4 regions of the Streptomyces sp. NPDC005761 genome follow, and region 2 is predicted to be linked to each of the others. Evidence: riboswitches for the same ligand, from Rfam matches in the RefSeq annotation. Region 2 holds a riboswitch; each other region holds the start of a gene.
The links. A riboswitch is a leader RNA that binds a small molecule or an ion and turns the genes downstream of it on or off. The one in region 2 is predicted to bind cobalamin.
Positions count from the first base shown of each region.

Region 1: it holds a riboswitch for cobalamin, as region 2 does, so the genes downstream of both, cobN (cobaltochelatase subunit CobN) here and ABZ434_RS17225 (CbtB-domain containing protein) in region 2, are expected to answer to the same signal.
Region 3: it holds a riboswitch for cobalamin, as region 2 does, so the genes downstream of both, ABZ434_RS20610 (ribonucleoside-diphosphate reductase subunit alpha) here and ABZ434_RS17225 (CbtB-domain containing protein) in region 2, are expected to answer to the same signal.
Region 4: it holds a riboswitch for cobalamin, as region 2 does, so the genes downstream of both, ABZ434_RS28410 (cobalamin biosynthesis protein) here and ABZ434_RS17225 (CbtB-domain containing protein) in region 2, are expected to answer to the same signal.

Region 1 is NZ_JBEXXX010000012.1:69,953-73,347, forward strand. Features, by position in the region: gene cobN (cobaltochelatase subunit CobN) at 1-2,263, opposite strand, end outside; cobalamin riboswitch at 2,334-2,486, opposite strand; gene cobG (precorrin-3B synthase) at 2,533-3,395, shown strand, end outside.
Region 2 is NZ_JBEXXX010000016.1:47,332-50,726, reverse strand. Features, by position in the region: gene ABZ434_RS17240 (tetratricopeptide repeat protein) at 51-407, shown strand; gene ABZ434_RS17235 (GNAT family N-acetyltransferase) at 480-989, shown strand; gene ABZ434_RS17230 (CbtA family protein) at 1,129-1,914, opposite strand; gene ABZ434_RS17225 (CbtB-domain containing protein) at 1,944-2,159, opposite strand; adenosylcobalamin (AdoCbl) riboswitch at 2,205-2,298, opposite strand; gene ABZ434_RS17220 (histidine phosphatase family protein) at 2,422-3,042, shown strand; gene ABZ434_RS17215 (glycoside hydrolase family 15 protein) at 3,102-3,395, opposite strand, start outside.
Region 3 is NZ_JBEXXX010000022.1:7,704-11,098, forward strand. Features, by position in the region: gene mctP (monocarboxylate uptake permease MctP) at 1-414, shown strand, start outside; gene ABZ434_RS20605 (GNAT family N-acetyltransferase) at 533-1,045, shown strand; cobalamin riboswitch at 1,098-1,235, shown strand; gene ABZ434_RS20610 (ribonucleoside-diphosphate reductase subunit alpha) at 1,369-3,395, shown strand, end outside.
Region 4 is NZ_JBEXXX010000040.1:32,529-35,923, reverse strand. Features, by position in the region: gene ABZ434_RS28425 (class II aldolase/adducin family protein) at 1-72, opposite strand, end outside; gene ABZ434_RS28420 (inorganic phosphate transporter) at 309-1,571, shown strand; gene ABZ434_RS28415 (hypothetical protein) at 1,605-1,838, shown strand; cobalamin riboswitch at 1,990-2,121, shown strand; gene ABZ434_RS28410 (cobalamin biosynthesis protein) at 2,265-3,308, shown strand; gene ABZ434_RS28405 (cobyric acid synthase) at 3,305-3,395, shown strand, end outside.

The DNA of each region.
Region 1 (3,395 bases), on a different contig from region 2:
CGGCAACGGCGCTCGGGTGCCCGGCGGCCACCCCGGCGACGGCGTCCGTCCCCCAGCCCGCGTCCTCCATCGCCTGGACCAGGGCGCGGGCCTGCTCCTCGATGTCGTCGGCAGCCGTGCGGGTGGCCGCCGACTCGTCCAGGCCCAGGGCCTCGCGCAGACCCGGCAGGGAGGTCGTACCGCCCCAGATCTGGCGGGCCCGCAGGATCGCGAGGACGAGGTTGACCCGGGCGGGGCCGGTGGGTGCGCCGCCCAGCACGTGCAGGCCGTCGCGGATCTGGACGTCCTTGATCTCACAGAGCCAGCCGTCGAGATGCATGATGAACTCGTCGAAGCCCTCGTCCTCGGGGCGTGCCTCGAGCCCGAGGTCGTGGTCGAGCCTGGCCGCCTGGATCAGGGTCCAGATCTGGGCGCGGACCGCCGGGAGCTTCGCCGGGTCCATCGCGGCGATCTGGGCGTGCTCGTCGAGGAGTTGTTCCAGCCGGGCGATGTCGCCGTAGCTGTCGGCGCGGGCCATCGGCGGGACGAGGTGGTCCACCAGTGTGGCGTGCACGCGGCGCTTGGCCTGGGTCCCCTCCCCCGGGTCGTTGACCAGGAACGGGTAGACGAGGGGGAGGTCTCCGAGCGCCGCGTCGGGACCGCAGGCGGCCGACAGGCCGGCGTTCTTGCCGGGCAGCCACTCCAGGTTGCCGTGCTTGCCCAGGTGGATCATCGCGTCGGCGCCGAAGCCGCCGTCCTCCGCGGCGGCGGCGATCCAGCGGTAGGCGGCCAGGTAGTGGTGCGAGGGCGGCAGATCGGGGTCGTGGTAGATCGCGATCGGGTTCTCGCCGAAGCCGCGCGGCGGCTGGATGAGGATGAGCAGGTTGCCGCGGCGCAGGGCCGCGAGGACGATGTCGCCCTCCGGGTTGCGCGAGCGGTCCAGGAACATCTCGCCGGGAGCGGGCCCCCAGTGCCGCTCGACGGCCTCGCGGAGTGCGGCCGGCAGCGTCGCGTACCAGCGCCGGTAGTCGGCCGCCGGGATACGGACCGGATTGCGGGCCAGCTGCTCCTCGGTGAGCCACTCCTGGTCGTGGCCGCCCGCCTCGATCAGCGCGTAGATCAGCTCGTCGCCGTCGCCGGAGGCCAGGCCGGGCACCTCCTCCGTACCGAAGTCGTACCCCTCGGACCGGAGTCGGCGCAGCAGGGCCACGGCGCTCGCCGGGGTGTCGAGTCCGACCGCGTTGCCGATCCGGGAGTGCTTGGTCGGGTAGGCGGACAGGACGAGCGCGAGGCGCTTGTTCTGGTTCGGGATGTGGCGGAGCCGGGCGTGCCGTACGGCGATTCCGGCGACGCGGGCCGCCCTCTCGGTGTCGGCGACATACGCCGGGAGGCCGTCCTCGTCGATCTCCTTGAAGGAGAACGGGACGGTGATCAGGCGGCCGTCGAACTCGGGCACGGCGATCTGGCTCGCCGCGTCCAGGGGTGAGACGCCCTCGTCGTTGCCCTCCCAGTCGGTGTGGGAGCTGGTGAGGCAGAGCGCCTGAAGGACCGGTACGTCGAGGCCGGTGAGGGCGCCGGCGTCCCAGGACTCGTCGTCGCCGCCTGCCGACGCCTCGGCGGGCCGGGTGCCGCCCGCCGCCAGGACGGTCGTCACGATCGAGTCGGCGGCCCGCAGTGCGTCGATGAGTTCGGGCTCGGGGGTGCGCAGGGAGGCGACGTACAGCGGCAGGACGCGGGCCCCCTCGGCCTCCACGGCCCGGCACAGGGTCTCGATGAACGCGGTGTTGCCGCTCATGTGGTGCGCGCGGTAGTAGAGCACCGCGACGGTGGGCCCGCCCTCCGCGTCGCGGGGCGTGCGCTCCAGCGGGCCCCAGGAGGGTGCGGGCGCGGGCGGTTCGAAGCCGTGACCGGTGAGCAGGACGGTGTCGGACAGGAACCGGGCGAGCTGCTCCAGGTTGGCCGGGCCGCCGTGGGCCAGGTAGGCGTGGGCCTCGGCGGCGATCCCGATGGGGACGGTGGAGGCGGCCATCAGCTGGGCGTCGGGAGCCTGCTCACCGGTGAGGACCACGACCGGCCGCCCGGTGGCGAGGACTTGGTCGAGACCGTCCTGCCAGGCGCGGACGCCGCCGAGAAGCCGTACGACGACCAGGTCGGCACCGTCCAGGAGCTGCGGAAGGTCCTGGAGCGGGAGCCGGGAGGGGTTTGCGTAGCGGTAGGCGACCGGGCCGTCGGAGGCGCGGGCGCTGAGCAGGTCGGTGTCGGACGTCGACAGGAGCAGGATCATGCGGCGTCTGGCCTTCCTCGGGGTGTCCACGCCCCGGGCGGTGTCGTAACGGATCCCCCTGCTCGACCGGCGCCGAGAGTGCGGGGAAGGGAGTTCCTGACTCGCCCGGCCGGTGGGACCAAGCTCACAGTGGCGGGACCGCGCCGGAATCTCACCGGGCTTCCTCCCTTGTCGCCGTGTGGGGCGACGACGTGCCGGATGGCCCGTCACTAGGCATAGTAAGGGTCCCTTGCCAACTGTGGGTCATACGGACTGAAGAGATGGTCGGTATGCTCGCCGCCATGCCCCGACCAGCCACTACGCCTGCGCCGCCCGGAGACGCGTCAGCCCGGGCCCGTGGCGACGCCTGCCCCGGGACGTTGCGCCTCCACCGGGCGGATGACGGGGCTCTGGCGCGCATCCGCGTCCCGGGGGGTGTACTGACCGCGGACCAGGCGGATGTGCTGCGGGAGTTGGCCGGCCGGCTGGGCGACGGTGAGCTGCATCTCACCTCCCGCGGCAATGTGCAGCTACGCGGTCTGGGACAGGAGCACGGGGGCGAACTCGCCTACCGGCTCAGGGAGTCGGGGCTGCTGCCCTCCGAACGGCACGAGCGGATCCGTAACGTCGTCGCCTCGCCGCTGTCCGGGCTCGACGGCCGCGGGGAGCGGGACGTCCGCCCGTGGCTGTCCGCGCTGGACACGTTGTTGTGCGCGAGTGACGCGGCGGCCGGTCTGTCCGGCAGGTTCCTGTTCGCGCTCGACGACGGACGCGGTGACGTGGACGCGCTCGGCGCTGACGTGACCCTCCGGGCACGGAGCGAGGGGAACGCGCTTCTGCGTATCGGCGCGGAGGAGACCGTGCTGCGGATTCCGGGCGCCGGGGCGCCGCAGGCCGCACTCGTCGCGGCCGAGGCCTTCCTGGACGCCTCGCCCGCTTCCGGTGCCTGGCGGGTGGCTGATCTGCCGACGGGTGCCGGCCCCCTGGTCGACGAGGTCGAACGGCGGTTGCGGGCGGCCGGAGTGCGTACCACGCGCACCGTCGCCCCGGTGGCGCCACAGGGTTCCACGGCTCCGGCCACCGGCGCGGTGAGCGGCCCCCGGGACGTGGTCGCGCTGTCGGCCGGCCTGCCGCTCGGGCGCATCGGCGCAGA
Region 2 (3,395 bases):
GGATACGCACGGGAGCCGCCCGGCGCGGCACCCTCGGTCGAGGAGATCACATGAGCGACACCTACTACGAGTTCGGCACCGCCGCCGAGCGCTGGGACCGCGCGCAGTTCTTCTTCGAGTCGAAGGAGTACGCGACCGCGGCCAGGATTCTGGGCGGACTCGTCGAGGAGGTTCCGGAGCAGGTCGCGCCCCGGCTGCTGCTGGCGCGGGCCTACTACCACTCGGCGCGGCTCGTCCGGGCGGAGACGGAGCTGCGCGCGGTGCTGGAACTCGACCCGGTCGAGCAGTACGCCCGGCTGATGCTCGGCCGGACGCTGGAGCGTCAGGGCCGACAGGCCGAGGCCGGCACGCAGTTGCGGATGGCGGCCGCGCTGTCCGGGGACTTCACCCCGTCAGGTGGTGCCTGAGCGGCACGCGCACCGGGACGCACCCGGATATCCGGGTGCGTCCCGGACGTGCCCCGTGATACTTCACAGGGCATGACCGACCTCGTCACGCCGCGGCTGATCCTGTCCCCGATGACCGTTGCCGACGCCGAGCAGGTGGCAGCGGGCGAGCCGGCTGACGGTGCCCGCTGGGCTCCGGGCTATCCCTCGCCGGGTGAGTCGAGGGCGGCCCGCCGGTTCCTGGAAACATGCGCCGGCACCGGCGACCCCACTCCGTACGGTTCGTACGCGATACGCCGCCGCGAGGACGGGCTGGTGATCGGTGGAACCGGGTTCCACGGAGCGCCCGACGAGAAGGGCCACGTCACGATCGGTTACGGGCTCGTGGAATCGATGCGGGGTCGGGGGTACGCCTCCGAGGCGCTCCGGGCACTCCTGCGTTTCACCCGCGACCGGGGCGTCGCGTGCGTGCACGGGGACACCGACCTCGACAACGTCGCCTCCCAGTACGTCATGGCCGCGGCGGGCATGCGTCTCGTGAAGCAGGACGCGCAGCTGAAGCACTACCGGATCGACTGGGACGGGTCCGCCGGGCGGGAGTGAGGCGGTTTCCGCGCGCGACAGAGCCCGCCGGGATGTTCCCGGCGGGCTCTGTGCGTGATGTCGGCACCGCGTGCGTCCTGACTGCTCTGCACATGGCACGGCGTCCGGCCCCGGTGACGGGCGGGTGGTGCTCGCGGAATCAGCCGACGGCGGTGGCCGGCCTGTTCGCCTTGCCGTCCTGGGCCGTGACCGTATCCGGTCTCGGCGCCAGCAGCCGCTCGGTGAGATGGCCGAAGACCAGCCCGAAGGTGGTCCAGAGCGTGATCTGCACCGCGAGGGTGGCCAGCCTGAACTCCCAGAGCAGGGACGCCGGGAAGTCCTTTCCGACCTCGTTGAACGACGGCAGGAAGGCGTAGGCCAGCCCGATGACCAGCACATAGCCCGCGGCAGCCGCGACGGAGGCGTTCCAGTTGCCCAGGCGTGGAGCGAGCCGCCTGCCGAGGATGACGGCGGCCACGGCCAGCAGGACGCTCAGCGCGACCATCAGGAAGAACAACGCGGTGCGCCGGCCGATGGTGTCGGGGTTGCCGACCGCCGGCGGATTCGCCGGGTACTTCAGGAACGGCACGATGTACACGGTCAGCAGGGCGGCGCCCGCGACCAGCGCGGCCGTCGCCCGGGGGCCGAACCGTCCCAACCGGCCGAGGGCGTAACAGAAGACGAGTGCCGCGATGCCGCCGACGGCCACGCCGAAGACGAGTACACCGGTGGCGAGGCCGCCGGTGGCCTGCATGCCCCGGCTGACCAGTTCCTCGCCGCCGCCGTGGTCGTGGCCGTGGCTGTGGCTGTGCGCCTCTTCGAGGGCGATGGCCGCGTCCACGCGCGACTCGCCGAGGAAGTACGCCACCGCGAGCGCGAGGGCGCCCGCGACGAGGCCGGCCAGCATGCCGCGGACCAGCAGTGCTCTGACAGATATGGAGTTCATGAGGGATTCCCCTGGATCAGCCGGATGGATCAGTGGCAGGGGAAACCGAGGAGGTGACGTCCGTCGTGGACCCACTCGTGCACGCCTTCGCCCGAGATGAGCGCGGTGGCGCCCTGCTCGGCGCCGACGAAGTACAGCAGGATCAGCATGACGACGCCGAAGAAGACCGCCCAAGGGGCAATGGCCTTCAGCGAGATGGGGGTGATGGCGGGTGTGACTGTCGCGGGGGCAGCAGTCTGTGCCATGGCAGAACCTCCTGGGGGAACACGCGTCCCGATCGTGGTGCCTGAGACGAAGGTGCTGGGTCTGACTTCCCGTACGGGTACGGGTTCACAGTGGCGCGACCGTGCCGGATTCTCACCGGACTTCCGTCACACCCTCGTCGTGTCGTCGCGACCATACCGCTTGGGCGTGACAGCCGCCATGGTGCCCGTGGCCGGCCGGCGGGCCCCGGATGCCATGGTGTGCTTGGCCACGTGGCCACAGTTCAGGGAGTTGAGAGCGGGTATGACGGTACGGGTGATGTTGATCTCACCGGGGATGAACGCCGCACTGCGCGAGGCCCGGTTCGCCGGTGACGCCCCCCTGGACAACGCCGGGCTCGCGCAGGCACGGGCTGCCGCCGGCTCGGTGCCTACCGCGGACCGGTGGCTGCGGGGGCCGTCCCGGCGCTGCACCGCGACCGCGGAGGCTCTCGGGCTGCGGTCGGCCACCGAAGACGCCTTGCGGGACTGGGAGATGGGCCGCTGGACCGGTGCCCGGCTGTCGGAGGTGAGCGCGGGCGAGCCGGACGGGGTGGCGGCCTGGCTTGCGGATCCGGCGGCTGCCCCGCACGGGGGCGAGTCGCTGCTGGAGCTCTGCGCCCGAGTGGGCGCGTGGCTCGACGCCCTGCCCGACCGGGTGCGGGGGCCGGCGGAGGCGGACGTCCACGGGGACAGCGCCGGCCGGGTCCTGGGGGTGGTCGAACCCGGCGTGATCCGGGCCTCGGTCGTCCATGCGCTCGGCCTCCCGCCGCAGGCGTTCTGGCGGCTGGACGTGGCCCCGCTGACCGTGACGGAGCTCGGCGGCAGGTCGGGGCGGTGGAACCTGCGCTGCGGCCGGCCACTCGCACCGGGGGCGAGGATCTGACGGTCGCGGCAGGGCGCGGCGGGGCCCGTCGCCCGGCAGCGTTCTCCTCGCGGGAGCCCTTACCCCGCTCCGCTGCCCCCGTTCGCCGCATTGAGCCTGGCGTCCAGCGTGATGGCGGCGTCGATCAGGGCCAGGTGCGTGAACGCCTGCGGAAAATTGCCCAGTTGGCGCCCTGTGAGGGCGATCTCCTCCGAGTACAGGCCCAGATGGTTGGCGTAGGTGAGCATCTTCTCCAGGACCAGCCGGGCCTGGTCGGTGCGCCCGGCCCGGGCGAGGGCGTCGACGTACATGAACGTACACAGGGAGAAGGTCCCCTCCGAGCCGCGCAGGCCGTCGGGCGAGGCCTCGGGGTT
Region 3 (3,395 bases), on a different contig from region 2:
ACGGTCGCGATCAACTTCCAGCTGCTCGGCGGGATCTGGATCCTCCAGACGATGCCGGCCCTGGTCGGCGGGCTGTTCACCCGGTGGTTCCACCGCTGGGCGCTGCTCGCGGGCTGGGCGGTCGGCATGGTCTACGGAACGGCTGCCGCGTACGGGGTCGCCAGCCCGACCCAGAAGCACTTCGGCGGGTCCTCCAAGGAGATCCCGGGCATCGGCGAGATCGGCTACATCGGTCTGACGGCCTTCGTGCTGAACGTCGTGGTCGTCGTCGTCCTCACCTTCGTCCTGAACGCCGTGAAGGCGCCCGCCGGGGTCGACGAGACCTCCCCGGGCGACTACACCGCGGACGCGGGCGACCCGGGTGTGAAGACGGAGCTCCCGCCGGCCACCGCCGGTGCGGCCGGCGGTCACTGACCTGCGCCCTGCGTGAACGGGCCGCCGTCACCCTCCGCGAGGGTGCGGCGGCCCGTTCGCGAGCCGGGGCGGAAAAGCCCTTGCGGCCCCGGCCCGTGCGTGCGGCACACTGCCACGTATGGACATGACGATCCGGCCGGTCGAGCCTGCCGAGCACGCGCTCCTCGGCGAGATCACCGCTCAGGCCTATCTCGGCGACGGCCTCCTGGACTTCGGCGCCGACGATCCGTACCTGGTGCAGCTGCGCGACGTGCCCCGCCGCGCAGCCGAGGCCGAGGTGCTGGTGGCCGCCGATGCGGAGGGCCGCGTCCTGGGCGGGGTCACCTACGCCCCGCCGGGCAACCCGTGGGCCGACATCGCGGCGGCCGACGAGGCCGAGTTCCGGATGCTGGCGGTCTCCCACGAGGCCCGTGGCGCCGGGGCGGGCGAGGCGCTCGTACGGGCCTGTATCGACCGCGCACGGGGCACCGCGGGGGTCACGGGGCTCGTCCTGTCGACGCAGCCGGGGATGCTCGGGGCCCACCGGATCTACGGGCGCCTCGGTTTCGTACGGACCCCCGAGAGGGACTGGAATCCGATCGCCGACCTGAAGCTGCTGACCTACCGTCTGGAGCTCCGTCCCGTGGCGTGAGAGCGCGCTGGGGCCACGTACGACACAACATGTGGGGGCTGCCGCATCCGGCAGCCCCCACATGTATGCTCGTGCTCGCTGTCGCCGCAGGGAAATCCGGTGCGAATCCGGAACTGTCCCGCAACGGTGTGTTCGGTGCGCATTTGCGCACCCCTGAGTCCGAGATCCTGCCGACAGCGCATCCGGCTCGACCGATCCGGATGCCCAGACGTCCGGGCCTCGTGGATGGGCCGGTGGACGCCGCACGGAGCGCTGCCCTGCCGCGCCCCGCCCGGCTGCCCCCGCTCCCCGAAGGCCCCGAGCCGAGCGAGGGAGAGCACCGCGTGACCATCGCGCCAGCCGATCCGGTTTCAGCGGCCGAGTCCGAAGCAGCCGAGGCCGAGGCGGCCCGGTCCGGCGGACCCGCGAAGGACGGACCCGGGACCGCACTGCTGCGGACCCTCACCGACCTCACCGCCGATCTGCCCGACACCGACCCCGGACGCGTCGCCGCCGCCGCGCTGCGCGGCCGCAACGCCCGGTCGGACGAGGCCGAGCTGCGCTCGCTGGCCACCGAGGCCGCCGCGGGCCTGATCTCCGAGGACCCCGCCTACTCCCGGCTCGCCGCCCGTCTCCTCACCCGCACCATCGCGGACGAGGCGGCCGGGCAGGGCGCGACGTCGTTCTCCGCCTCGGTCGCCGTCGGGCACCGTGAGGGCCTGATCGCGGACCGCACCGCCGAGTTCGTCACGCTCCACGCGGCCGCCCTGGACGCGCTGGTCGGGCGGTCGCTCGCCGACGGCGCCGACGACCGCTTCGGCTACTTCGGTCTGCGCACCCTGCACAGCCGCTACCTGCTGCGCCACCCGCTCACCCGTCAGGTCATCGAGACGCCGCAGCACTTCATGCTGCGCGTCGCCTCCGGTCTCGCCGAGGACACCTCCGAGCGCGCTCTGGACGAGGTCACCGCGCTGTACGGGCTGATGAGCCGACTGGACTACCTGCCCTCCTCCCCCACGCTCTTCAACTCCGGTACCCGGCACCCGCAGATGTCCTCCTGCTACCTGCTGGACTCCCCGCTGGACGAGCTGGACTCCATCTACGACCGCTACCACCAGGTGGCGCGCCTGTCCAAGCACGCGGGCGGCATCGGTCTCTCGTACTCCCGCATCCGCGCCCGCGGTTCGCTGATCCGCGGCACCAACGGGCACTCCAACGGCATCGTGCCGTTCCTGAAGACGCTCGACGCCTCCGTCGCCGCGGTCAACCAGGGCGGCCGGCGCAAGGGCGCCGCCGCCGTCTACCTGGAGACGTGGCACGCGGACATCGAGGAGTTCCTGGAGCTGCGCGACAACACGGGCGAGGACCAGAGGCGTACGCACAACCTCAACCTGGCGCACTGGATCCCCGACGAGTTCATGCGCCGGGTGGACGCGGACGGCACCTGGTCGCTGTTCTCCCCGGCCGACGTGCCCGAACTGGTCGACCTCTGGGGCGACGAGTTCGACGCCGCCTACCGGGCCGCCGAGGCCAAGGGCCTGGCCCGCAAGACCATGCCGGCCCGTGAGCTGTACGGCCGGATGATGCGGACCCTCGCCCAGACCGGCCAGGGCTGGATGACGTTCAAGGACGCCTCCAACCGCACCGCGAACCAGACCGCCGAGCCGGGCCGCGTCGTGCACTCGTCGAACCTGTGCACCGAGATCCTGGAGGTCACGGACGACGGCGAGACGGCCGTCTGCAACCTCGGCTCGGTCAACCTCGGCGCGTTCGTCGAGGGCGGCACGATCGACTGGGAGCGCCTCGACGCCACCGTCCGCACCGCCGTGACCTTCCTCGACCGGGTCGTGGACATCAACTTCTACCCGACCGAGCAGGCCGGCCGGTCCAACGCCCGCTGGCGGCCGGTGGGTCTGGGTGCCATGGGCCTCCAGGACGTCTTCTTCCGGCTGCGGCTGCCGTTCGACTCCCCCGAGGCCCGCGCCCTGTCGACGAAGATCTCCGAGCGGATCATGCTCGCCGCCTACGAGGCGTCCTGCGATCTCGCGGAGCGCTCCGGCCCGCTGCCCGCCTGGGCCGAGACACGTGCCGCCCGCGGTGTGCTGCACCCCGACCACTACGACACCGAGTTCCACTGGCCGGAGCGCTGGGACGCCCTGCGCGCCCGGGTCGCGGAGACCGGCATGCGCAACTCGCTGCTCCTGGCCATCGCGCCGACCGCGACGATCGCCTCGATCGCGGGTGTGTACGAGTGCATCGAGCCGCAGGTCTCCAATCTCTTCAAGCGCGAGACGCTCAGCGGTGAGTTCCTCCAGGTCAACGGGTATCTGGTGGACGAGCTGAAGAAGCTCGGCGTGTGGGACGCCCGGAC
Region 4 (3,395 bases), on a different contig from region 2:
CGCTGTCCTCCGGGCCGTGGCGACGACCTCGTCCCAGGCCCGTTCGATCGATTCCCGCCACTCACTGCTCATTCGAAGATCCTTTCAACGGATGAGCGGCCCTTCGCCACCCCTCCTCCGAGAGTCCGCCCGAACGCCGGATTCCGGGCCCACACCGGCCCCCACCGGAATCCCGCGGTCACCGGGCGGACGAAGAGGGCAGCGTCCCTCCGGTTGGGGTCACCGCAACGCCCTGCCCAGTTCATCTTCCGTTCACCCGGATTGCCTACGGTCCACGTGCCACTGACGTCGAACGATTGCCTGGGTAAATGGAACACATCACGCTGCTGCTCGCGATTGTGATCGTGACAGCTCTAGTGTTCGATTTCACGAACGGTTTCCACGACACCGCCAACGCGATGGCCACGACCATCTCGACCGGCGCACTCAAACCCAAGACAGCGGTGGCCATGTCCGCCGTTCTCAACCTCGTAGGCGCGTTCCTGTCGGTGGAGGTCGCCAAGACGATCTCCGGCGGGATCATCAACGAAGACGGGCTCAGAACCGAGGTCATCTTCGCGGCGCTCGTCGGCGCCATCCTGTGGAATCTGCTGACCTGGCTGGTCGGCCTGCCGTCCAGCTCCTCCCACGCACTGTTCGGCGGCCTGATCGGCGCCGCGGTGATGTCCGCGGGCTGGTCGTCGGTCGACGGCGGCACCGTCGTCACCAAGGTGCTGCTCCCCGCGGTCGCCGCGCCGGTCGTCGCCGGCCTGGCCGCGCTGCTGGCCACCAAGCTGACGTACCGCATCGGCGGGAAGGTCACGGGCGGCGCCCAGGAGAAGGCCACCGCGAAGGGATACCGCGCCGGCCAGATCGCCTCCGCCGGGCTCGTCTCGCTCGCCCACGGCACCAACGACGCGCAGAAGACCATGGGCATCATCACGCTCGCCCTGGTCACCGGTGGCGTCCTCGCCCCCGGGTCGAATCCGCCGGTCTGGGTCATCGTGTGCGCCGGCCTCGCCATCGCACTCGGCACCTACCTGGGCGGCTGGCGCATCATCCGCACCATGGGCAGCGGTCTGACCGAACTGAAGCCTCCGCAGGGCTTCGCCGCACAGACCAGCGCGGCCACCGTCATCCTGGCCTCTTCGCACCTCGGCTTCTCCCTCTCCACCACCCAGTCGTGCTCCGGTGCCGTCATGGGCGCGGGCCTCGGCCGCAAGGGCGGTGTGGTCCGCTGGTCCACCGCCACGCGGATGTTCGTCGCCTGGGGCCTGACCCTGCCGGCCGCCGGTCTGGTCGGCGCGGGTGCCGAGCTCCTCACCAAGCAGGGCACCTGGGGTGTCGTGGTCGTCGCGGCGCTGCTGGTCGCGGGCTCCGGTGCGATCTGGATGCTGTCGCGCCGCAAGCCCGTCGGGCACGGGGACGTCGCCCCGTCCGACGCCGACGCCGAGCCCGCGGGCGTCGTCACCACCGCCATCGCGGCCGTCAGCCCGCCGCCCACCGCGGCTGCCCAGACCCACGACCTCATGGCGACCATCCCGGCCCCGGCCGGACCGGTCACCGACCCGGCCCGACCCGCCACGGTCTAGGGACCCCAAGAGCTCCGGTAAGGACAGATCCACATGAACATCGACTGGGCAGCCCTCGGCACCGTCTTCGGCGTCTCCCTCGTCGCCACCGTCGCTCTCGTGGGACTCTTCACCCTCGGCATCGTCGGCCTCTCCAAGCAGCCGGAACCGGCCGCGCAGGGTGGTTCCGCAGGCGGATCGCTCATGCTGGCCCGCACCGGCGCGTACGTCTGCTTCGGACTGTGCGCCGCGGCCGTGGCCTACGGCATCTATCTGATCGTCGCCTGAGCCCCACCACTCCCACCCGCATCGGGCCGGCCGCACCTCGTGCGCGTCCGGCCCGATGTGCGTCTCAGCACACCGGACCGTCGCAGGTCAACGGCAAGTTGACGGGCGTTCGCACAGCGTGGTGGACTGCCGGAGCCATTACGGCGACAGCAGAGGAAGCCGGTGCGAATCCGGCGCGGTCCCGCCACTGTCACCGGGGAGCAGTCCCCCACCACGGAAGTCACGGTCCACGCGAGCGGACTGGAAGGCCGGGGGAACTGCGGATCCGGAAGCCAGGAGACTCTCGTCGCCGTCACGTCGAACCAGGGCGCGGACCCTGAGTGAGGACATATCGCCATGCCCGGCCGCCGTGCGTCTCTTCCCGCGTTGCTCCTGCCAGCAATGGCCTGTACGAGGACCCTTCGAGGCGCGACGGCCGGCTGAAGCGTGCGTGCCGATCGCATCTTCGCGTACGGCGCCACGGCCGGTCTGATCGGCGATCTGCTGCTCGGTGACCCGCGCAGGGGGCACCCGGTCGCCGCCTTCGGGCGGGCCGCGGCAGGCGTCGAACGCCGCCTGTGGCGCGACCACCGCGGGTGGGGCGCACTGCACACCCTGGTCTGCGCCGGAGGTGCCGCCGGGGGTGCCGCGCTGGTCTCCCGTGCGCTGCGCCGCCACCCCGCCGCGTCCGTCGCCCTGACCGCCGCCGCCACCTGGGCCGTCGTCGGTGGTACGTCGCTGGGGCGCGAGGCCCGGTCCATCGGTGACGCCCTGGCCGCCGGGGACCTCGAACTGGCCCGTGAGCGGCTGCCGCATCTGTGCGGCCGCGACCCCCAGTCCCTGGACGGTCCGCAGATCGCCCGCGCCGTCGTGGAGTCCGTCGCCGAGAACACCTCGGACGCCGTGGTGGGCGCCCTGGTGTGGGGCGCGCTCGGCGGGATCCCCGGACTCGTCGGCTTCCGGGCCGCCAATACGCTCGACGCGATGGTCGGCCACAAGTCACCCCGCTACCGGCGCTACGGCTGGGCCTCGGCCCGCCTCGACGACCTCATGGGCTGGCCGGGCGCGCGGCTGACCGCTCTGCTCGCCGTGACCGCCGGGGGGCGGCCACGGGGAGCGGCGCACGCCTGGCAGGCGGACGCGGCCAAGCACCCGAGCCCCAACGCGGGGCCGGTGGAGGCCTCGTTCGCGGGGGCGCTCGGCGTGCGGCTCGGCGGGACGCTCGCCTACGACGGCCGGGTCGAGCACCGTCCCGTGCTCAACGGGGGGACGGGCCGCGCGGTGGAGCCCGAGGACATCGAGCGGGCCGTACGGCTGTCGCGCCGGGTGAGCGCGCTGGCCCTCGGCGTCAGCGTGGCGGCCCGGCTCGGCGCGGGGCTCGCGGCTCGGCGGATCGCGGGCGGCCGTGCGCCGATCGCCCGCACCACAGGACTTCGTACCGCAGCACCTCGTACCGCAGCACCTCGACTCTCAGGACGGAGACCGACATGAGCGGCGGACTGCTGGTCGCCGGAACCACCTCGGACGCGGGCAAGAGCGTCGTCACGGCGGGCATCTGCCGCTGGCTGGTGCGCCGGG